Actinoalloteichus hymeniacidonis: one gene and its partner. The protein of the gene in region 2 binds, or shares a complex with, the protein of the main gene of each other region. Links are inferred from orthologs where the notes say so. Each region holds a gene or a part of one and is shown on either strand. Other genes may lie near its edges. The genes, in order: rpsJ and nusB.

The links.
Region 1: the proteins of nusB (region 2) and rpsJ are in contact, whole or in part, in a solved structure (PDB 3D3B), measured with the Escherichia coli proteins. The link is inferred for Actinoalloteichus hymeniacidonis from one-to-one orthologs.

Annotation. Positions count from the first base shown.
Region 1 is NZ_JACHIS010000001.1:5,690,207-5,701,571, forward strand. What follows is about bases 7,469-10,211. They hold rpsJ (30S ribosomal protein S10), read right to left. Parts: upstream 9,122-10,211; coding sequence 8,816-9,121; downstream 7,469-8,815. Other genes in these bases: rplD (50S ribosomal protein L4), read right to left, coding at 7,469-8,131; rplC (50S ribosomal protein L3), read right to left, coding at 8,131-8,781; tuf (elongation factor Tu), read right to left, coding at 9,573-10,211. Outside these bases: rpsE (30S ribosomal protein S5), read right to left, coding at 1-464; rplR (50S ribosomal protein L18), read right to left, coding at 505-915; rplF (50S ribosomal protein L6), read right to left, coding at 918-1,457; rpsH (30S ribosomal protein S8), read right to left, coding at 1,474-1,872; BKA25_RS24160 (type Z 30S ribosomal protein S14), read right to left, coding at 1,983-2,168; rplE (50S ribosomal protein L5), read right to left, coding at 2,190-2,765; rplX (50S ribosomal protein L24), read right to left, coding at 2,768-3,082; rplN (50S ribosomal protein L14), read right to left, coding at 3,085-3,453; rpsQ (30S ribosomal protein S17), read right to left, coding at 3,680-3,958; rpmC (50S ribosomal protein L29), read right to left, coding at 3,955-4,209; rplP (50S ribosomal protein L16), read right to left, coding at 4,209-4,628; rpsC (30S ribosomal protein S3), read right to left, coding at 4,632-5,459; rplV (50S ribosomal protein L22), read right to left, coding at 5,459-5,893; rpsS (30S ribosomal protein S19), read right to left, coding at 5,946-6,227; rplB (50S ribosomal protein L2), read right to left, coding at 6,246-7,079; rplW (50S ribosomal protein L23), read right to left, coding at 7,125-7,424; and 3 more genes. UniProt on the Escherichia coli protein: Involved in the binding of tRNA to the ribosomes. Part of the processive rRNA transcription and antitermination complex (rrnTAC). The complex forms an RNA-chaperone ring around the RNA exit tunnel of RNA polymerase (RNAP).
Region 2 is NZ_JACHIS010000001.1:3,829,141-3,840,725, forward strand. Bases 5,755-8,717 are described here. They hold nusB (transcription antitermination factor NusB), read right to left. Parts: upstream 7,465-8,717; coding sequence 7,045-7,464; downstream 5,755-7,044. Other genes in these bases: pyrR (bifunctional pyr operon transcriptional regulator/uracil phosphoribosyltransferase PyrR), read right to left, coding at 5,755-6,206; bldD (transcriptional regulator BldD), read left to right, coding at 6,462-6,950; efp (elongation factor P), read right to left, coding at 7,464-8,027; BKA25_RS15760 (M24 family metallopeptidase), read right to left, coding at 8,137-8,717. Outside these bases: carB (carbamoyl-phosphate synthase large subunit), read right to left, coding at 1-1,261; carA (glutamine-hydrolyzing carbamoyl-phosphate synthase small subunit), read right to left, coding at 1,627-2,760; BKA25_RS15725 (PH-like domain-containing protein), read right to left, coding at 2,757-3,302; BKA25_RS15730 (dihydroorotase), read right to left, coding at 3,299-4,654; BKA25_RS15735 (aspartate carbamoyltransferase catalytic subunit), read right to left, coding at 4,654-5,583; more of pyrR, read right to left, coding at 5,580-5,754; more of BKA25_RS15760, read right to left, coding at 8,718-9,246; BKA25_RS15765 (glycoside hydrolase family 6 protein), read left to right, coding at 9,462-10,430; BKA25_RS15770 (glycoside hydrolase family protein), read right to left, coding at 10,618-11,585. UniProt on the Escherichia coli protein: Part of the processive rRNA transcription and antitermination complex (rrnTAC). The complex forms an RNA-chaperone ring around the RNA exit tunnel of RNA polymerase (RNAP).

The DNA of each region.
Region 1 (11,365 bases), 1.9 Mb from region 2 along the record:
TTGTCGCTACCCAGCGACTTGCTCAGCACGTCGTGAACTCCGGCGCACTCCAGCACGGCACGCACCGGGCCACCGGCGATAACACCGGTACCGGGGCTGGCCGGCCGAAGCATGACCACGCCTGCGGCCTTCTCACCCTGGATGGGGTGAGTGATGGTGCCCGCGATCCGGGGAACACGGAAGAAGTTCTTCTTCGCCTCTTCCACACCCTTGGCGATCGCGGCAGGCACCTCCTTGGCCTTGCCGTAGCCGACGCCGACCAGGCCGTCGCCGTCACCGACGACTACCAGGGCGGTGAAGCTGAACCGACGACCACCCTTGACGACCTTCGCGACACGGTTGATCGCGACAACGCGCTCGATGTGCGGGGTTTTCTCTGGAGCCGCCCCGCCGCGGCCACCGTCCCGGCGGTCGCGGCGCTCGCCGCGCTCGCCACCACCCTCACGACGTGTGCGTCCTGGCATCAGACGGCCCTCTCGTTCCACTTGATCTTCTGCATATCTGTCAGAACTCCAGCCCCGCCTCGCGCGCCGCCTCAGCGAGTGCGGCGATGCGGCCGTGGTACTCGTGGCCACCGCGGTCGAAGACGACACCCTGGATGCCCGCGCTCTTGGCCCGGTCGGCGACCAACGCGCCGACCTTGGCCGCACGGGCCTTCTTGTCGCCGTCCAGCGCTCGGACGTCGGCTTCCAGCGTCGACGCCGAAGCCAGCGTCACGCCGGCCAGGTCGTCGATCACCTGGGCGACCATGTGCCGCGAGGACCGAGTGACGGCGAGACGAGGACGCTCGGCAGTGCCCGCGACCTTCTTCCGGATACGGAAGTGCCTGCGCGCCCTGGCCACCCGACGCACCGTGGAGACGTCCTTGCCAACGGGCTTGCGCTTGGCAACGGTGGTTGCAGTGCTCTCGCTCATGCTCACTTACCCGTCTTTCCGACCTTGCGGCGGATGACCTCACCCGCGTACCGCACGCCCTTACCCTTGTACGGGTCGGGCTTGCGCAGCTTCCGAATGTTGGCAGCAACCTCGCCAACCCGCTGCTTGTCGATGCCCTGGACCGAGAACTTGGTCGGGCTCTCGACCGCGAAGCTGATGCCCTCCGGCGGCGTGATCTTCACCGGGTGGCTGTAGCCGAGGGCGAACTCGAGCTCGCCGCCCTTCAGCACCACACGGTAACCAACGCCGTGGATCTCGAGCTTCTTCTCGTAGCCCTGGCTGACGCCGATGATCAGGTTGTTGACCAGCGTGCGGCTCAACCCGTGCAGTGCACGGCTCTTCCGCTCGTCGTCGGGGCGCTTCACCACAACCGCGCCGTCCTCCGAGCGCTCAGCGCTGATCGGCTCGGCAAGGGTGTGCGACAGGGTGCCCTTGGGCCCCTTGACCGTCACCAAGCGGCCATCGAGAGTGACCTCGACGCCGGAGGGCACGGTTACCGGCAGTTTTCCGATGCGCGACATTCCGATACCCCCTTTCTCACCAGACGTAGGCGAGGACTTCCCCGCCCACGCCCTGCTTGCCTGCCTGCCGGTCGGTCACCAGACCGCCGGAGGAGGAGATGATCGCCACTCCGAGACCGCCCAACACCTTGGGCAGGTTGGTCGACTTGGCGTAGACCCGAAGACCGGGCTTGGACACGCGCCGCAGACCCGCGATGCTGCGCTCGCGGTTCGGGCCGTACTTCAGCTCGACGACCAGGTTCTGGCACTTCTCACCCTGCTCGACGCGGTGCCCCGAGATGTAGCCCTCGCGCTTGAGGATCTCGGCGATGTTCGCCTTGAGCTTGGAGTGCGGCAACACGACCTCGTCGTGATATGCCGAGTTGGCGTTACGCAGACGAGTCAAGAAGTCTGCGATCGGGTCGGTCATGGTCATGGTGACCTGGTCAACCTTTCTCGCCCTGGTTCCCGGCCGGGTGGCCGGGCCTGGAGCGAACTGGAACGGTCAGTGTGCTGGTGCCTGTCGAACGCCGAGAAGGCGTCCGATCACCAGCTGGACTTGCGAACGCCCGGGAGCTCGCCCGCGTGGGCCATCTCGCGAAGGCACACCCGGCAGAGACCGAACTTGCGAAACACCGAGTGCGGGCGACCGCAACGCTGGCAACGGGTGTAAGCCCGCACCGCGAACTTCGGCTTGCGTGCTGCCTTGGCAACCAGCGACTTCTTAGCCATCGGTTCTCCTCGTCCTTATCCTCATCGTCCGCTGTCGGCGGACTTGAAGGGAAAACCGAGGTGCCGCAGCAGCGCCCGCCCCTCCTCGTCGTTGATCGCGGTGGTGACGACCGTGATGTCCATACCCCTGGGGCGGTCGATCGAGTCGGGGTCGATCTCGTGGAACATCGACTGCTCGCTCAGCCCGAAGGTGTAGTTGCCGTTGCCGTCGAACTGGCGGTCCGACAGGCCGCGGAAGTCACGGATACGCGGCAGCGCGATGGTCAGCAGCCGGTCCATGAACTCCCACATCCGGTCGCCGCGCAGCGTCGCCCTGGCGCCGATCGGCATCCCCTCACGCAGCTTGAACTGCGCGATGGACTTGCGGGCGCGCCGAACCTCGGGGCGCTGGCCGGTGATCGTCGCGAGGTCGCGGACTGCGGGCTCGATCAGCTTGCCGTCCCTGGCAGCGTCTCCGACGCCCATGTTCACGACGACCTTGACGATGCCGGGAACCTGCATCACGTTCGAGTAGTCGAACTGCTCGCGCAGGGCGGCGACGATCTCCTCGCGGTAACGGAGCTTCAGTCGGGGGACGATCTTCTCAGCAGTCGTCATGATCAGATGTCCTTACCGTTGCGGCGCGAGATGCGAACCCGACGCCCGTCCTCATCGGTCCGGTAGCCGACCCTGGTCGGAGTACCGTCCGAGTCCACCACCTGAACGTTGCTGACGTGGATCGGCGCTTCCTGGGTCACGATGCCACCGGACTGCGCGCCACGCTGGGTGCGGCTGATCTTGGTGTGCTTCTTGATGCGGTTCACACCCTCGACCAGGATCCGCGACGTCTGCGGGTAGGCCTTGATGACCTTGCCCTTCGCGCCCTTGTCCTTGCCTGCGATGACCACGACAGTGTCGCCCTTGTGCACCTTCATGATCAGAGCACCTCCGGAGCCAACGAGATGATCTTCATGAACCTCTTGTCACGCAGCTCACGACCGACCGGGCCGAAGATGCGCGTACCGCGCGGCTCGTTGTCGGCCTTGATGATCACTGCGGCGTTCTCGTCGAACCGGATGTAGGAACCGTCCGGACGACGGCGCTCCTTCACGGTGCGCACGATGACGGCCTTGATCACGTCACCACGCTTGACATTGGCGCCCGGGATCGCTTCCTTCACGGTCGCGACGATCACGTCGCCGATACCCGCGTACCGCCGCCCCGAGCCGCCCAACACGCGGATGCACAAGATTTCCTTGGCTCCGGTGTTGTCAGCGACGCGGAGCCGCGACTCCTGCTGAATCACGTCAACTCCTGACCTGCGTATTGCCCGCCGGATTTCCGACCCGACGGGCGCGGTCGTTGTAGTGGCTTGTAGTGGTCGGTCCAAGCCGACGGCCCAGACCCGACGCTACCGAACCCGTTTCACCGGGCTCGGCTTCGGCAGGCGACCACCCTGCCGAAGCGCCGTAGCCTAACTCGTTGCGACTGTCCTCGATCCCGCGCCGGTGGCACGGGCCTGGGACAGGGTATTACCTGGCCTTCTCGAGGATCTCGACGAGCCGCCAGCGCTTCGTTGCCGACAGCGGTCGGGTCTCCATCAGCAGGACCCGGTCGCCCACGCCTGCGGCGTTCTGCTCGTCGTGCACCTTGACCTTGGTGGTGCTGCGCAGAACCTTGCCGTACAGCGAGTGCTTCTTACGGTCTTCCAACTGCACGACGACCGTCTTGTCCATCTTGTCCGAGACGACGTAACCCTCGCGAACCTTGCGGTTGTTCCGCGTCTCGGTCTTCTGCTCGTTCTCGCTCATGCCGCACCTTCACTCGTGGTCGCGTCCGCCTGGTCCGGCGAGACGGACAAGCCCAGCTCGCGCTCACGCATCACGGTGTAGATCCTGGCGATGTCATGCCGCACGACACGCAGCCGACGGTTGTTCTCCAGCTGCCCGGTGGCCATCTGGAATCGGAGGTTGAACAGCTCCTCCTTGGCTTCCCGAAGACGCTGCACGAGCTCGCTCTCGGTGAGCTCACGCAGCTCGGCTGCGGTGCTGACCGCTGCCATCAGAACTCACCACCCTCACGTGTCACGATGCGGCACTTCATCGGAAGCTTGTGGATCGCGCGAAGCAGTGCCTCACGGGCCACGGTCTCGTTCGGGTAAGTCATCTCGAACAGCACCCGACCGGGCTTCACGTTGGAGATCCACTGCTCCGGCGAACCCTTACCGGAACCCATCCGGGTCTCAGCAGGCTTCTTGGTCAGCGGACGGTCCGGGAAGATGTTGATCCAGACCTTGCCACCACGACGGATGTGGCGGTTGATGGCGATACGAGCCGACTCGATCTGCCTGTTGGTGACGTACGCGGGCTCCAGAGCCTGGATCCCGTACTCACCGAAGGTGACCCGCGTCCCGCCCTTGGCGGCGCCGCCCCGGTCGGGACGGTGCTGCTTACGGAACTTGACCTTACGCGGGATGAGCACTTGTCAGCCCTCCGTCTTCTCGCCGGCCGCAGCCGTCGTCTTCTCCGCAGTCACGGCCTCGGCCGCGGCGCGCCCGGCCTCGGTGCCCGCTGCGGTCGTGCCAGAGGCACCGGAGCGACGACGGTTCGACCGGTCCGGCCGGTCCGCGCGGTCCCGACGCGGGGCCCGAGCCTCGGCAGCCGCAGCCTCGCGGGCCTTCAGGCCACCGACCAGCTCACCCTTGTAGATCCAGACCTTCACGCCGATCCGACCGAAGGTCGTCTTGGCCTCGAAGAATCCGTAGTCGATGTCGGCCCGCAGCGTGTGCAGCGGGACGCGACCCTCGCGGTAGAACTCCGAGCGCGACATCTCAGCACCGCCGAGGCGGCCGCTGACCTGCACCCGAATGCCCTTGACCTGCGGCGAGCGCATCGACGACTGCATCGCCTTACGCATCGCGCGACGGAAGGACACGCGGTTGGAGAGCTGCTCCGCGACGTTCTGCGCCACGAGCTGCGAGTCGGCCTCGGAGCCCTTGACCTCGAGGATGTTGAGCTGGATCTGCTTCTTGGTGAGCTTCTCGAGCTCACCGCGGATCCGGTCGGCCTCCGCGCCTCGGCGGCCGATCACGATGCCGGGACGAGCGGTGTGGATGTCGACGCGAACCCGGTCCCGGGTGCGCTCGATCTCCACCTTGGAGATGCCTGCCCGCTCCATGCCCTTGGAGAGCATTCGGCGGATCTTGACATCCTCCGACACATACTCGGCGTACTGCTTGTCGGCGTACCAGCGGGACTTCCAGTCGGTGGTGATCCCCAGCCGGAAGCCGTGCGGGTTGATTTTCTGACCCACTACCGGGCACTTCCCTTCACGCTGGACTTGCGAGCCCGGCCCGTGGCCTGCGGCCGGGACTCGACCTCGACGGTGATGTGGCTGGTCCGCTTGCGGACCCGGTACGCGCGGCCCTGAGCCCGCGGCCGGATGCGCTTGAGTGTCGGCCCCTCGTCCACGAAAATGCTGCTGATCCAGAGCGTCTCCGGATCGAGGTCGAGGTTGTTCTCGGCGTTGGCGATGGCGCTGGCAAGCACCTTCTCCACCGGCTCGCTGGCAGATTGCGGCGCGAACCGGAGCACGGCCAGGGCCTCCTGAGCGTGACGGCCCCTGACGAGATCGACCACGCGGCGCACCTTCATCGGCGTGGCGCGGACATAGCGGGCCCGCGCCACGGCGCGCGACGGCGTTTCCGCGCCTTCCTCCGGCGCCACAGCGTCGTTTCGGGCGTTCATCGCTGTTTCCCCTTGCTCTTGCTAGTCCGTGATTCTCGCGTCGATGCCCGCGTCAGCGGCGGCGAGACCTGCGGTCTTCCTTGACGTGACCCTTGAAGGTGCGGGTCGGGGCGAACTCGCCCAACTTGTGACCCACCATCGCCTCGGAGACGAACACCGGGACGTGCTTGCGACCGTCGTGCACAGCGAACGTGTGCCCGAGCATGTCCGGAATAATGGTCGAGCGCCGGGACCAAGTCTTGATCACCGTCTTCTTGCCAGACTCGTTCAGTACGTCCACCTTCTTGAGCAGGTGGTCGTCGACGAACGGGCCCTTCTTCAGGCTGCGTGGCATCCTTCACTCCCTCCCTGCTCAGCGCTTCTTGCCGGTACGGCGTCGGCGCACGATGAGCGAGTCACTTGCCTTACGACGGCGGGTACGGCCCTCGGGCTTACCAGCCGGGTTAACCGGGTGACGACCACCGGACGTCTTACCCTCACCACCACCGTGCGGGTGGTCGACCGGGTTCATGGCGACACCACGGACGGTCGGGCGCTTGCCCTTCCACCGCATCCGGCCAGCCTTGCCCCAGTTGATGTTCGCCTGCTCGGAGTTGCCGACCTCACCGACCGTGGCGCGACAGCGCACGTCCACGTTGCGGATCTCACCGGACGGCATCCGGAGCTGGGCGTAGGGCCCGTCCTTGGCCACCAGCTGCACGCTGGCACCCGCCGACCGAGCGATCTTGGCTCCGCCACCGGGCCGGAGCTCGATCGCGTGCACCACGGTGCCGGTCGGGATGTTGCGCAGCGGCAGGTTGTTACCCGGCTTGATGTCAGCCCGGGGACCGCTCTCGATCGCATCGCCCTGTCGCGTCTTCTCAGGCGCGATGATGTAACGCTTCTCGCCGTCTGCGTAGTGCAGCAGCGCGATGCGGGCGGTGCGGTTCGGGTCGTACTCGATGTGCGCGACCTTGGCAGGCACGCCGTCCTTGTCCGACCGACGGAAGTCGATCAGACGGTAGGCGCGCTTGTGGCCACCACCCTTGTGCCGGGTCGTGATCTTGCCGTGCGCGTTACGGCCGCCTCGGCCGTGCAGCGGACGGACCAGCGACTTCTCCGGCGTCGACCGAGTGATCTCGGCGAAGTCGGCCACGCTGGCACCACGACGACCCGGTGTCGTCGGCTTGTACTTGCGGATGCCCATGTCTGTGCAGTCCTCAGTCGTTCAGTCCGGTTCGGTCTGACCGCGTCACGCGGCCGGACCGCCGAAGATCTCGATCGGCTTGCTCTCCGGGTGCAAGGTCACGATCGCCCGCTTGGTGTCCTTGCGCTTGCCGTACCCGGTGCGGGTGCGCTTGCGCTTACCCTGACGGTTGAGCGTGTTCACGCTCGCGACCTTCACGCCGAAGACCTGCTCGACGGCGATCTTGATCTGCGTCTTGTTGGCGTCCGGCACCACCACGAAGGTGTACTTCTTGTCCTCGAGAAGGCCGTAGCTCTTCTCGGAGACGACCGGAGCAACCAAGATGTCGCGAGGGTCGGGGATCACTTCCCAGCCTCCCCATCTGAGTTGGACTCGGTAGCGTCGGCGATCTCGCCGGACCGTGCGGAGGCCTTGCCAGCCCGCCGGACCGAACCGGAGAGGAACCTCTCCATGGCCGCCTTCGTGAACACCAGGTCGTCGTTGACCAGCACGTCGTACGTGTTGAGCTGGTCGGGAGCGATCAGGTGCACGTCGGGAAGGTTGCGCAGGCTCTGCCACGCCAGCACGTCGTCGCGGTCGAGAACGACCAGCACGCGACGGGCCTCGGTGATGGTGCGCAGTGCCTGCCGGGCGAACTTGGTCGACGGCTTCTCGCCATCCACCAGCGAGGTGACGACGTGAATCTGTCCCTCACGGGCCCGGTCGGACAGCGCACCGCGCAGCGCGGCGGCCTTCATCTTCTTGGGCGTCCGCTGCGTGTAGTCGCGGGGCGTCGGGCCGTGCACGACGCCACCACCGACGAACTGCGGCGCACGAACCGAACCCTGACGGGCGCGGCCGGTGCCCTTCTGGCGGTAAGGCTTACGCCCACCACCGCGAACCTCGCCGCGGGTCTTGGTGTCGTGCGTACCCTGCCGAGCAGCCGCCTGCTGAGCGACCACGACCTGGTGCATCAAGGACACGTTCGCCTGGACGTCGAAGACGTCGGCGGGCAGCTCGATGCTGCCGTCGGCCTTGCCGTCCGGGGTCTTGATCTCAACGTTCGCGCTCATCAGACACCGCCCTTAGCAGCGCTCTTGACCAGCACGAGTCCACCCTTCGGGCCGGGAACAGCACCCTTGAGCAGGATGAGTCCGGCTTCCAGGTCGACCCGGTGCACGGTCAGGTTCTGCGTGGTGACGCGCACGTGGCCCATCCGACCGGCCATCCGAACGCCCTTGAAGACGCGTCCGGGGGTGGCGCAGCCGCCGATGGAGCCGGGCGAGCGGTGCTTGCGCTGAGTACCGTGGCTGGCGCTCAGACCTGCGAAGCCGTGCCGCTTCATGACACCAGCGGTGCCCTTACCCTTGCTCGTGGCCACGACGTCGACCAGCGTGCCCTGATCGAACACGTCGGCCGTCACCTCCTGGCCGACCTCGTAGTCGCCCGCGTTGCTGCTGCGCAGCTCCACCAGGTGCCTGCGAGGCGTCACCGTCGCCTTATTGAAGTGGCCGGTCTCGGGCTTGTTGACCTTGCGAGGGTCGATGGCGCCGTAGGCCAGTTGAACGGCTGAATAGCCGTCCTTCTCGTCGGTCCGGATCTGGGTGACCACGTTCGGATCGGCCTTAACGACCGTGACCGGTACGATCCGGTTGTTCTCGTCGAAGACCTGGGTCATACCAAGCTTGGTTCCCAGGATCCCCTTGATCTGCCTGTCAGACATGGGTCTCGTTATCTCCGCCGCTCTAGCGCCCGAATCACTGAATGTTGACGTCGACACTGGCCGGCAGGTCGATGCGCATCAGCGCGTCCACCGTCTTCGGCGACGGGTCGAGAATGTCGATCAGACGCTTGTGCGTGCGCATCTCGAAGTGCTCGCGCGAATCCTTGTACTTGTGCGGCGAGCGGATGACGCAGTACACGTTCTTCTCGGTGGGCAGCGGCACAGGTCCGACGACCCGAGCGCCGGTGCGCGTCACGGTCTCGACGATCTTGCGCGCGGACGCGTCGATCGCCTCGTGGTCGTAGGCCTTGAGCCGGATGCGGATCTTCTGTCCCGCCATAGTGGCTTGCCGTTCCTCTAATCTCGTGCCGCTTCTGACTAACACGCTGCGGTTGCCTCGCGTTGATCCCGACCTGGATCCTCCCGGCCCGTGCTGCTCCCCTGCGTAAGGAGACACCCTATTCAGGAAATAACACTGCCAGTCGTCACCGTCACCCGGTCCACGCGGTCGGGCGTGTCGCGCCCGATGCTCAGACCGATGCCAGTGACGTCATCGGTGGTTGGATCTTTCGACCCCGTGCACCCCGCATAGTCCCGAGAGTGGGACTCTGCGCCGGTACAACCCTCGGCCGACGCCGAACTCGAGGCGATCCTCAAGGGCTGCGGGCGCGGGGCGCCCGCGCCAGGACTCATCCCGGCACGAGCAACCCTGACAGGATGCCATACCCCGAGGTAGGGCTCCAAATCGGGGTGGGGGAGGCCCCTGAATCAGGAGCCTCCCCCACGGTGAGTCACTTGTTGATCTTGGTGACGCGACCCGCGCCGACGGTGCGACCGCCCTCACGAATCGCCAGCCGCAGACCCTCGTCCATCGCGATGGGCTGGATCAGCTCCACCGAGATCGACGTGTTGTCGCCGGGCAGGACCATCTCGGTGCCCTCGGGCAGGGTGACCACGCCGGTCACGTCCGTCGTCCGGAAGTAGAACTGGGGACGGTAGTTGTTGAAGAACGGCGTGTGACGGCCACCCTCATCCTTCGAGAGGATGTAGACCTCGGCCTCGAAGCTGGTGTGCGGGGTGTTGGAGCCCGGCTTGGTGACGACCATGCCGCGCTCGACCTGCTCGCGCTTGATGCCGCGGAGCAGCAGAGCGGCGTTGTCGCCCGCCTGGCCCTCGTCGAGGAACTTGTTGAACATCTCGATGCTGGTGACGGTCGTCTTCAGGGACTTCTCCTTGATACCGACGACCTCCACCTCCTCGTTCACCTTGACGATGCCGCGCTCGATACGGCCGGTGACGACGGTGCCACGTCCGGTGATGGTGAAGACGTCCTCGACCGGCATCAGGAATGCCTTGTCGATCTCACGCTCCGGCTCGGGGATGTTCTCGTCGACGGCGTCCATCAGCTCGACGAGCTTCGCGCCCCACTCGGCGTCGCCCTCGAGAGCCTTCAGCGCGGACACGCGCACGACCGGCAGGTCGTCGCCCGGGAACTCCTGAGCCGACAGCAGCTCGCGGACCTCCATCTCGACGAGCTCGAAGATCTCCTCGTCGTCCACCATGTCGGCCTTGTTCAGGGCGACAACGATGTAGGGCACACCGACCTGGCGGGCCAGCAGCACGTGCTCACGGGTCTGCGGCATCGGACCGTCGGTCGCGGCTACCACGAGGATCGCGCCGTCCATCTGCGCCGCACCCGTGATCATGTTCTTCACGTAGTCAGCGTGACCGGGGCAGTCGACGTGCGCGTAGTGGCGCTTCTCCGTCTGGTACTCGATGTGCGCGATCGAGATCGTGATACCGCGCTGCTTCTCCTCGGGCGCCTTGTCGATCGAGTCGAACGCCATCAGAGGGTTCAGGTCGGGGTACTTGTCGTGAAGCACCTTGGAGATCGCCGCGGTCAGCGTGGTCTTGCCATGGTCAATGTGACCGATGGTGCCGATGTTGACGTGCGGCTTCGTCCGCTCGAACTTCGCCTTCGCCACTGGTTTGTCCTCCTGGACTTAATCTTTCCGCCGCACGGACTGAGTTTGTGTGCTCGACGGTTTCGATTTTTGCCGCCCGTTCGAGGCGGCCGATGACATTTCCCCCTCGGAGAGCCCCGGAGCCAGGTCGGCCCCGGAGCTCTTACCGCTGGAGTTGCGTTGGCTGGTCGAGTCGCTCACCAAAGGTGAGACTCACTCACCCGTGGCCTTCGCGATGATCTCCTTTGCGACGTTCGCCGGAACCTCGGCGTAGGAGTCGAACTGCATCGAGTAGTTCGCACGACCCTGCGTCCTGGAACGCAGATCGCCGACGTACCCGAACATCTCCGACAGAGGAACGAGCGCCTTGACGACGCGTGCACCACTGCGCTCCTCCATGGCCTGAATCTGGCCACGACGGGAGTTGAGGTCGCCGATGACATCGCCCATGTAGTCCTCAGGGGTCGTCACCTCGACAGCCATCATAGGCTCGAGCAAAGCAGGAGATGCCTTACGAGCGGCTTCCTTCATCGCCATCGAACCCGCGATCTTGAAGGCCATCTCGGACGAGTCCACCTCGTGGTAGGCACCGTCGAGCAGGGTGAACTTCAACCCCACCA
Region 2 (11,585 bases):
ATTCGAGGGTCTCGCCCTCGTCGTCGGGCTTGGTCCAGAAGCTCAGCGCCCGGGTCTCCATGGAGCGCAGCGCCTTGCCGAGGGCCTCGGTGAAGCTGCGGCCCATCGACATGCCCTCGCCGACGCTCTTCATCGTCGTGGTCAGCGTCGGGTCGGCGCCGGGGAACTTCTCGAAGGCGAACCGGGGCACCTTGACGACCACGTAGTCCAGCGTCGGCTCGAAGCTCGCCGGGGTCTCACCGGTGATGTCGTTGCGGATCTCGTCGAGGGTGTAGCCGACCGCGAGCTTCGCGGCGATCTTAGCGATCGGGAAGCCGGTCGCCTTCGAGGCCAGCGCCGAGGAGCGCGACACCCGAGGGTTCATCTCGATGACGACGAGCCTGCCGGTGGTGGGGTTGACCGCGAACTGGATGTTGCAGCCGCCGGTCTCCACCCCGACCGCCCGGAGCACGGCGATTCCGAGATCGCGCAGCTCCTGGTACTCGCGGTCGGTCAGGGTCATGGCGGGCGCGACGGTCACCGAGTCGCCGGTGTGCACGCCCATCGGGTCGATGTTCTCGATCGAGCACACGACTACCACGTTGTCCCGGTGGTCGCGCATCAGCTCGAGCTCGTACTCCTTCCACCCGAGGACGCTCTCCTCGATGAGCACCTCGGTCACCGGGCTCTCCGTGAGACCGGTCGAGCCGAGCCGCTCCAGCTCCTCCTGGGTGTGGGCCATGCCGGAGCCCAGGCCACCCATGGTGAAGCTGGGCCGGATCACCACCGGCAGACCCAGGTCCTCGACGGTCTCGCGGACCTCCTCCATCGAACGGCAGACACGGCTGCGGGGCACCTCGCCGCCGACGGAGCGGACGATGTCCTTGAAGATCTGGCGGTCCTCACCGCGCTGGATCGCGTCGATGTCGGCACCGATCAGTTCGACGCCATAGCGCTCCAGCACGCCGCGTTCGTGCAGCGCGACGGCGGTGTTCAGCGCGGTCTGCCCACCGAGGGTGGCCAGCAGCGCGTCCGGACGCTCCGCGGCGATCACCTTCTCCACGAACTCGGGCGTGATCGGCTCGATGTAGGTGGCGTCGGCGAACTCGGGATCGGTCATGATCGTCGCCGGGTTGGAGTTGACCAGGCTGACGCGCAGCCCCTCTTCTCGCAGTACCCGGCAGGCCTGGGTTCCCGAGTAGTCGAACTCGCAGGCCTGACCGATGACGATCGGCCCGGAGCCAATCACCATCACATGGTTGATGTCGGTCCGTTTCGGCATGGATTCCCTCACTGGAGCAGGCGACGGACTCCGTCGCGAAAGTCTTCGAACGCTTCTTCGGGTGGGCTCGGCGGGCGCGGCTCGCAGGCGCGGGCACCGCTGCCGAGGCGATCGGCGGCGGCCGGAGGCAGCACGGCCGCCGCCCGGGCCGACACGGGCATCTGCCCGGCGGGCACTCGGGCCTCGTCTCGAACCGGCAGGCGGGGTCGGCCCGCCGGGGTGGACTCGCCGAGAGCACGGCCGATCCGGCCGGTGCACCGGGCGATCCCGGCCGCCGCGCCCGTGGCGATCGCACGGCGGCGCGGCAGCCGGGACTCGGCGTCATCGCCGAGATGCCCACCGGGATGTTCCGCAGTCCGCCGTCGTCACGACGCGGATGCGGATCTGGTCGCCATGAGGTCGACGAACTCGTCGAACAGGCCGGCCGCGTCGTGCGGACCCGCCGCCGCCTCCGGGTGGTATTGGACGCTGAAGGCGGGTGCGTCGGTGCACCGCAGCCCCTCCACCGAACCGTCGTTGGGGCAGTGGTGACTCACCTGCGCCGCACCGAAGTCGGTGTCGAACCGGTCGCCCGCCGCGCCCGCCACCGCGAAGCCGTGGTTCTGCGAGGTGATGGCGACCCGGCCGGTGGCCGCGTCGACGACCGGGATGTTGATGCCCCGGTGCCCGTAGGGCAGCTTGTACGTGCCGAGACCCAGCGCCCGACCGAGGATCTGGTTACCGAAGCAGATACCGAACAACGGCAGCTCGCGACTCAACGCCGCCCTGGTCAACGCGACCGGGTGGTCGGCGGTGGCCGGGTCGCCCGGGCCGTTGGAGAGGAACATGCCGTCGGGTTCGACCGCCAGGACGTCCTCGAAGGACGAGGACACCGGCAGCACGTGCACCTCGATCCCCCGCTGCGCCAGCATCCGGGGGGTGTTGGATTTGATGCCCAGATCCAGGGCCGCCACGGTGAACCTGCGTTCCCCGATGGCGGGCACCACGTAGGGCTGCTGCGTGCTGACGTCACCTGCCAGATCGGCCCCCGCCATCGGCGGCGCGGAGCGCACCCTGGACAGCAGCTCCTCGTCATCGGCCAGGGCCGCACCGGAGAACACGCCCGCCCGCATGGCACCGCTCTCGCGGATGTGTCGGGTCAGGGTGCGGGTGTCGACGTCGGCGATGGACACGATGCCCTGCCGGTCCAACTCCTGGGCCAGGGTGCGACGGGACCGCCAGTTCGACGGCGTTCGGCTGGGGTCGCGCAGGACGTAACCCGCGACCCAGATCCGCTTCGACTCGTCGTCCTCGTCGTTCCAGCCGGTGTTGCCGATCTGCGGCGCCGTCTGCACCACGATCTGCCGGTGGTAGGAGGGGTCGGTGAGCGTCTCCTGGTAGCCGGTCATCGCCGTGGAGAAGACCACCTCGCCGAGGCTCTCACCCTCGGCGCCGTATGCCCCGCCGGTGAAGACGCGCCCGTCCTCCAGCACCAGCTTCGCCGGGGACCGTCCGCTCACCTATCCGCCTCCGTCGTCTCCTGGGGCGTACCGCCGAACGGTTCGCCCGCCGCCAGGGCGCGCACGTCGCGCACCCACTGCTCATAGTCGCCTCGCTCGTCGGCACGGAAGGCGGTGTCCAAGTCGAAGTCCCCGTGCTGCCAGGTGATCACCAGCAGACCGCCGCCCGGCACGACCTTGCCCGCCGACTTGCTGTCGATCCGGGCGGTCCGTAAGGCGTGGGCGGGCAGCCACAGGGTGCTCGCGCCGTCGCGCTCGATCAGCGCGCCGTCGGCCACCAGCCGCAGCGAGCCTGCCGAGCGGTGACCGAAGTCGCCCGCCAACACCCTGGCCTGCCAGTTCTCCGCCGAGGTGGTGCCGATGTAGACACCGGTGAGGGCGGGGCGCAGGTCGGTGGCCGCCAGCAGTTCGGCGGTCGCCGAGGGCGGGTCCGGCAGCATCGCGGCCTGGTCGGCGGCCCGTCGGTGCCAACCGCGCCACATTCCGTAGGCGCACAGCACGAAGAACCCCAGTACGGCCAACGTCATCAGCAGTCGGATCACCCGAGCACCTTCCCGTCCTGCGCGGTGAATCGACCGCGCAACATGGTCGCCACCACCCGAGCGGGCAGTCGCATCCCCTCGAAGGGGGTGTTGTCAGCGAGACTCGCCGACTCCGTGCCGCGCACCGTCCAGTGCGCGGTCGGGTCGACGAGGGTCAGCGAGGCCGGTTCGCCGACAGCGATCGGCCTGCCCTGGTCGGTGAGCCCGACCAGTTCCGCAGGACGCTCGCTCATCACCCTGGCGACGCCGCGCCAATCCAGCAGCCCGGTGTTCACCATGGTCTCGACGACGACGGACAACGCCGTCTCCAAGCCCAGCATCCCAGGTCTGGCGGCGGCCCATTCACAGTCCTTGTCCTGCGGGGCGTGCGGGGCGTGATCGGTGGCCACGCAGTCGATGACGCCCTCGGCCAGCGCGGACCGCAGCGCGAGCGTGTCGGACTCGGTACGCAGTGGCGGATTGACCTTGTTCACCGGGTCGTAGGTGCTCAGCCGGTCGTCGGTGAGCAGCAGGTGATGCGGGGTGACCTCGGCGGAGACCCGGCCGCGACGACCGGAGGCCGCCGGGCCGCGCAGGCCGGACAGCGAGGCACGCGCCCAACGCAGCACCTCGACGGTGCCCGCCGTGGAGACATGGCACACATGCAGCCTGCCGCCGGTGTGATGGGCCAGCAGACAGTCGCGGGCCACGATCGACTCCTCCGCCGCGGCGGGCCAGCCGGCCAGGCCCAGCAGAGCGGCGTGCTCGCCCTCGTGAGCCTGGGCGCCGACGGTCAGCCGAGGCTCCTCCGCGTGTTGGGCGATGGTGGCGCCCAGCGTCGAGGAGTACTCCAGGGCCCGGCGCATCAGCAGCGGGTCGGCGACGCACAGCCCGTCGTCGGAGAACATCCGCACGCCTGCCTGCGAGGCGGCCATCCCGCCCAGCTCGGCGAGCCGCTCGCCCGCCAGTCCGACGGTGACCGCCCCCACCGGGTGCACGTCCACCAGCCCGACCTCGCGGCCACGCCGCCAGACGTGCTCGACGAGCACCGCGTTGTCGGCGACCGGATCGGTGTTGGCCATCGCGAAGACCGCCGTGTAACCGCCCAGCGCCGCGGATGCGGAACCAGTGTCGATCGTCTCGGCGTCCTCTCGACCGGGTTCCCGCAGGTGGGTGTGCAGGTCGACGAAGCCGGGCAGCACGATGAGCCCGGCGGCCTCGACGATCTCGGCGCCTGTGGTGTCGAGCGAGTCGACCGGGCCGATGGCGGTGATCCGTCCCTCGTCGACGCGCAGGTCGACCGGTTCGCCCTCGCCATAGGGGCGGGCCCCACGCAATACCACGGGCGTCGAGACAAGATCAGTCGAGCTCATCACTCGGCCTCCTCTCCGGCCAGCAGGTGGTAGAGCACGGCCATTCGCAGGTGAACGCCGTTTCGGACCTGTTCGGTGACCTGTGAACGCTCCGAGTCCGCAGCGGCGGAGCTGATCTCCATACCGCGCAGCATCGGACCGGGGTGCAGGACCGGTGCGTGCTCGGGCAGCAGGTCGAGCCGTCGTTTGTTGAGGCCGTAGTGCACGGCGTACTCGCGAGCCGACGGGAAGAAACCGCCGTGCATCCGCTCGGCCTGCACCCGCAGCATCATCACCGCGTCCACCCCGCCGAGAACCGAGTCCAGATCGTGCCGTACCTCGACGGGCCAGGATCCGACGCCGGTGGGCAGCAGAGTGGGCGGCGCGACCAGCACGACCTCGGCCCCCAGAAGGGTGAGAAGGCGCACATTCGATCGGGCGACGCGGCTGTGCAGGACGTCACCGACGATCGCGACCCGCCTGCCTGCGAGTTCACCCAACCGTTCGCGCAAGGTCTGAGCGTCCAGTAGTGCCTGGGTGGGGTGCTCGTGGGTGCCGTCGCCCGCGTTGACCACGGCGACCCCGGTCTGGTCCAACCAGCTCGCGAGTCGATGCGCCGCCCCGGAGGCGGGGTGCCGGACGATCACGCAGTCCGCGCCTGCGGAGGCCAGGGTGAGCGCGGTGTCGCGCAGCGACTCGCCCTTGCCCACCGAGGAACCGCCGATGGAGACATTGATCACATCGCCGCTCATCCATTTCCCGGCGATCTCGAAGGAGACCCTGGTCCGGGTGGAGTTCTCGTAGAACACGGTGACCACCGTGCGACCGCGCAGGGTGGGCAGCTTGCGCACCTGCCTGCCGAGCAGCGTCTTCTTCAGCTCGTCGGCGGTGTCCAACAGCATGTTCGCGTCGGCGACGTCGAGGTCTGCGATCGAGAGCAGGTGTCTCATCCGGCGTCCTCTGGCGTGTGGTCCTCGGCGGCGACGTCGGACTCCGACCTGCGTAGCAGTACCGCGTCGGCACCGTCGAGCTCCGCCAGCCGCACCAGGACCTCCTCGCGGCGGGCGGTCGGCACGTTCTTGCCGACGTAGTCCGCGCGGATCGGCAGTTCACGGTGGCCTCGGTCGATGAGCACCGCGAGCTGCACGGCCGAAGGACGGCCGTGGTCCCGCAGGGCGTCCAGGGCAGCCCGCACCGTCCGACCGGAGAACAGCACGTCGTCCACCAGAACCACCAGCGCGTCGTCGAGACCACCATCGGGCAGGCTCGTCGGTTCCAACGGCCGGTTGGGACGACGTCGCAGGTCATCGCGGTAGAGAGTCACGTCGACGGTGCCGGTGGGGATCGTCACACCGGTGAACTCGGTGATCTTGGCGGCCAGCCTCCTGGCCAACGGGGCACCTCGGGTCGGGATGCCGAGCAGGACGACTCGTGGGGCATCCGACGCGTCGAGCGCCGTCTTCTCGATGAGCTGATGGGCCATCCGGGCAATCGTGCGTGCGACATCGGCCCCCACGAGCAGTTCGCGCTCCTGGGAACTCGTCGCACCCGCTCGGGCTGAGCGTGGCGCCACGGTGTAGACCTCCTTCCCCGCCTCGCTGGACGGGTCGTTAAAGGACGTCGGGGTCCGAGGGTCTCGGACGGTTCGGACGGTAGCAGTGTGCGATTGTCAATCTTCCGGGTGGTGTCAGAAACTCGCCCGGCTGTAGCAGTCGCACCGGCTTGACCTGGTGACGACGGCAAGCGAACATTACTCTGCGTATTGATCTGGGCCTTCCCGCAGACCTGTCTAGAGGCTGACGGGGCGAACGAAACGGAGAACCGCCACATGGGCGACTACGCCAAGGCGCTGGGCGCCAAGCTCCGCGCGATCCGCCAGCAACAAGGGCTGTCGCTGCATGGGGTCGAGCAGAAGTCAGGCGGCCGGTGGAAGGCCGTCGTCGTCGGTTCCTACGAACGCGGCGACCGGGCGGTCACCGTCCAGAAGCTCGCCGAACTGGCCGACTTCTACGGCGTGCCCGTGGCGGAACTGCTTCCGGAGGGCCGGGTGCCGTCCGGGGCGGAGCCCGCCACGAAGATCGTGATAAATCTGGAACGTCTGCAACAGCTGCCAGCGGAGAAGGTCGGTCCGTTGGCTCGCTACGCGGCCACCATCCAGAGCCAACGGGGCGACTACAACGGCAAGGTCCTCTCCATCAGAACCGAGGACCTGCGGTCGTTGGCGATCATCTATGACATGTCGCCGGGGGAACTGACCGAGCAGCTCATCGACTGGGGGGTCCTTCCTCCCGAGGCGCGACCCGCCAAGGAGGAGTGAGCTGCTCACCAACTGAAACACCCGAGCTCCACCCGCACCACCGTTGAACCGCCGGGGGCGCCGTCATGACACAGGTGACGGCGCCCCCGAGGCGTCAACTCGCCGCGCGCAACCGATCGGCGATCCTGGCCAGCCGGTCGAGAATGCCGTTCACGAACCTCGGGGAGTTGTCGGTCGACAGAGTCTTCGCCAGCTCGACGGCCTCGTCGATGACGACCTTGTCGTCCACCTCCTCCGACCACAGCAGCTCGTAGACGCCCAGTCGCAGCACCGCCCGGTCCACCGCGGGCATCCGCGCCAGGGTCCAGCCCTCGGCGTACTCCGAGAGGAGCTCGTCGATCCGCTGCCGGTGCTCCTTCACGCCCTCCACGAGGGTGATCGTGTAGTCGTTCACCGGGGGCAGCTCGGGCACGCCCACTCGATCGGAGAGCAGCGTGATCGGGTCCACCGAACGGACGTCGGCCTCGTAGAGCAGGTCGACGGCGCGCTTGCGGGCCTTGCTGCGTGAGCCCATTACGAGTTCACGCGGCCCAGGTAGCGGCCGTCGCGGGTGTCGACCTTGACCTTGTCGCCCGTGTTGAGGAACAGGGGAACGCTGATCTCCGCGCCCGTCTCCAGCTCGGCGGGCTTGGTTCCACCGGTGGAGCGGTCGCCCTGCAGGCCGGGGTCGGTGTGCTTGACGATCAGCTCCACCGAGGAGGGCAGCTCGACGTACAGCGCGACGCTCTCGTGCACGGCCACGACCGCCGTCTGGTTCTCCAGCATGTACTTGGCCGCATCGCCGACGGTCTCGGTCGGGATGTGCAGCTGCTCGTAGGTCTCGCCGTCCATGAACACGAAGTCGGTGCCATCACGGTAGAGGTAGGTCATCTCGCGCTTGTCGACGTTGGCCGTCTCGACCTTCACGCCTGCGTTGAAGGTCTTGTCCACGACCTTGCCGGAGAGCACGTTCTTCAGGGTGCTTCGCACGAACGCGCCGCCCTTACCGGGCTTGACGTGCTGGAAGGACACGACGGTCCACAGCTGGCCGTCGAGGTTGAGGACCAGTCCGTTCTTGAGGTCGTTGGTGCTCGCCACGGTGGTGGTATCTCCTGAGTCGAGTGGGCCCGCCGGAAAGACGAGCCGGGGCGGGGACTGGCCGCAGGCTGCACGCCCGCATACCTGCGGCGATGCGACGTGAACTACGTCAGACGACCACGAGTTCTTTCGTGGTCAAGGTGAGGAGTTCCGGCTCGCCGTCTCGAACGACGAGGGTGTCCTCGATGCGGACGCCACCCTGCCCGGACAGGTACACACCGGGCTCCACGGTGACGGCCATACCGGCGATCAGTCTACCGGCACCGGCCTTGGACAGGCTCGGAGCCTCGTGAATCTCCAGGCCGACCCCGTGGCCGAGGCCATGCAGGAAGTGCTCGCCATGACCGGCGGCCTCGATCACCCCTCGCGCCGCCGCATCCACCGCGCGCACCTCGGCGCCGACTGCCACCGCAGCGCGTCCGGCGGCCTGAGAGCTCCTGACCAGCTCGTACAGCTCCTGCTGCCAGTCGGCGGGTGACCCGAGCACCATCGTGCGGGTCATATCCGAGTGGTAGCCGTCGACCAGCGCACCGAAGTCGATCTTGACGAGGTCACCCGCGCGCAACGCCTTCGCGGTCGGCCGGTGGTGCGGCACCGCCGAGTTCGCACCCGAGGCCACGATCGTCTCGAAGGACGGCCCGGAGGCCCCGTTGTCGCGCATCCGGTTCTCCAGATCGCGCGCGACGTCGATCTCGGTCCGGCCTACTCGCAGGCCGTCGTTGGCCAACAGCTCGGCCAGCGCCCGGTCTGCGGCGGCGCACGCCATCCGGAGCGCCTCGACCTCGGAGTCGTCCTTGATCAACCTCAGCTGCTCCACCAGGCCGGGCGCACGCACCAGTTCGACGCCCTCGGCGGCGGAGGTGAGGGAGCCGAGCCCGTCGACGGTCACCGTCTGGCTCTCGAAGCCGGTGCGTCGGTACGCGGCGGCCTCGGCGCCCGCCTTGGCGGCCAGCGCTGCGGCGGAGGCCCGTTCGATCACCCGGTTCAGGTCGGGCACCTGCTCCCCCGCCTGCGTCAGGTAACGCCCGTCGGTGCAGAAGACAGTACGGTCCTCGGCCCCTGCGGAGTCGGAACCGTGCACGAGCAGAGCCGCGTTGGACCCGGTGAAGCCGGTCAGATAGCGGACGTTGAGCAGGTCGGTCACCAACAGGGCGTCCAGGTTCGCGTCGCGCAGCAGTTCACGCAGCGCGACGCGACGCAGGGCATGTGATTCAGGCATGCCAGGCAGCATAGAAGTCCGTTGACGTGCCGACCGCCGCTTTCGCCCGCAGGCCCGGGTCTCGCCGGCGAGCGCGGCCCGGATGCTCGGCCGAATGGCGCAGAGCGGGAGCCTCGATAGGAGGACCCGCGACCCGAGATCAGATCGTAACCTTGTCGTGTCTGGGAGCGCTCACAGCACGGTGTCTTCGTACACCAACGACCAGAGGAGAGAGCATGACCAGCAGAATCGGCGCGGGTATCGCCACGATCGCCGTCCTGGTCGCAGCCATCGGTGGCGCCGTCGTCGCACCAACGGCATCGGCCGACGCCCCGCTCGACGACACGTTCTACGTCAACCCGGAGACCAATGCCGCACGCTGGGTGGCGGCCAATCCGGACGACTCGCGAGCAGCGCTGATCGGCGAGCGCATCGCCACCGTCGCACAGCCGCAGTGGTTCACCCAGCACAACCCGGACGAGGTCGCGGCGCAGGTCGACGCATACGTCGGCGCCGCAGCCGATGCCGCAGGCATCCCGATCATGGTCGTCTACAACATCCCGAACCGGGACTGCAGCAACCACAGCGGCGGCGGGGCACCCGACCACGATTCCTATCGAACCTGGGTCGACCAGGTCGCGGCAGGACTCGCCGATCGACCTGCGACGATCGTGCTCGAACCGGACGTGTTGTCGCTGATGGACTCCTGCATGTCCGAGGCGGAACAAGCCCAGGTGAGCGATTCGATCGCCTACGCAGTCTCCGCCCTCACCGCAGGCTCGGCGCAGGCCGACGTATATCTCGATGCAGGCCACTCCGGCTGGCACCCGCCCCAGGAGACGGCGGCGAGACTGGTTAGAGCAGGCATCGCGGACGGCGCTGCGGGCATCGCCACGAACGTCTCGAACTACCGCTGGACGGACGACGAGACGAACTACGCCAAGGCGGTCCTCGACGCGACCGGCGTGCCGGGACTCGGCGCGGTGATCGATACCAGTCGCAACGGCAACGGACCGGCGGGCGACGAATGGTGCGACCCGGCGGGACGCGCGATCGGAACCCCGAGCACCTCGGCCACCGGGGACGCGGCCATCGACGCCTACCTGTGGATCAAGCTGCCCGGCGAGGCCGACGGCTGCGCGGGAAGCGCGGGCGAGTTCGTTCCGCAACTCGCCTACGACCTGGCGGCCGCGAGCACCCGGTGAACAACGGGGACTGAGCGGCCGACCGCGACCATCGGCGCGGCGGGCGGGCACCGGACAGCCCGCCGCGCTCCCTGGTCCCACCGGGATCGGCTCGCGCGACCGGGAACCTCACCGGGCCCGAACGACCTCGTGCCCGCCCATGCCGGACGAATCGTCACCAGCGCGACGTGTCAGGCCGAGTCGAGGCTCAGCCGCCCGGCCGCATCTGGCGACGCCGGGCGATTCGGTCACCCGCCGGTCGCAGGGCACGTCGACGTAGGTCGCGGATGTTGCGTCGCGCCGCCCACTCCTGGGGGGTCACCTCGGTGATCCGCGAGCCGTTCAGGTCTGCGACGTCCTTGCCGCCGACCACCCACAGCCGGTCCTCGGTCAGCAGACCGACCGGCCCGTCCGCGACCTGGACGCCGGGCAGTTCCGAGGCCAATGTCCCGTCCGAGGGCAGTTCCGCCACGGCGGGCACGGGTTCGTCGAGGACCCGATGGGCGAGCTTCTCCGCCACCGAACGTCGTTCGATGCGTACCCGGGTTCCATCGATCACCAGCTCCACCGTTCGGTCGGGAGCCGGCACCGCGTAACCGTCCAGCACTGCTGCGGCCCGACGCGCATCGCGACAGCCGTTCGCCGCGACCACATCGAGACCGAAGTGCGCGATGTCGGTGGGGACCGAGCCCGTCGTGGCCCGCAGGACGTCGAAGGGCACCCGGCCGCATGGATCCTCCGACGGTACCGGCGCGTGCCCCCCATGCGATCGCACCAGACCCGGACCCTCTCGCCACGGGCCCTCGATCAACAGCCGTTCGTAGGGCGCGTAGCGGAAATCGCGGTCCCAGAAGGTGAGGCTGGTGCCTCCCTCGGTCTGGTGGGCGATCACGAAGCTCTGTAGCGCGTCCACCCACATCAGGTCCGCGCTGAAGGCGTCGACCACCGAGAACGTCCGAGGCTCCTCGGTGGAGTCCACAGGCTGGAAGCCGTTCTGGCCGAGCGCTTCCAGGCCATCGGTGAACAGCGGGTCCCTCGCACGCAGAACGAACTGACCGGCCCCGTTCCACCCTGCGGCCGCGCCGGTGGTGTCGGTGAACATCAGGTAGAACCAGTCGTCCAGGAACACGGCGGCGGGTTGGCCCGCACCGTAGGCGTTCTCCCGCTCCTCGTCGT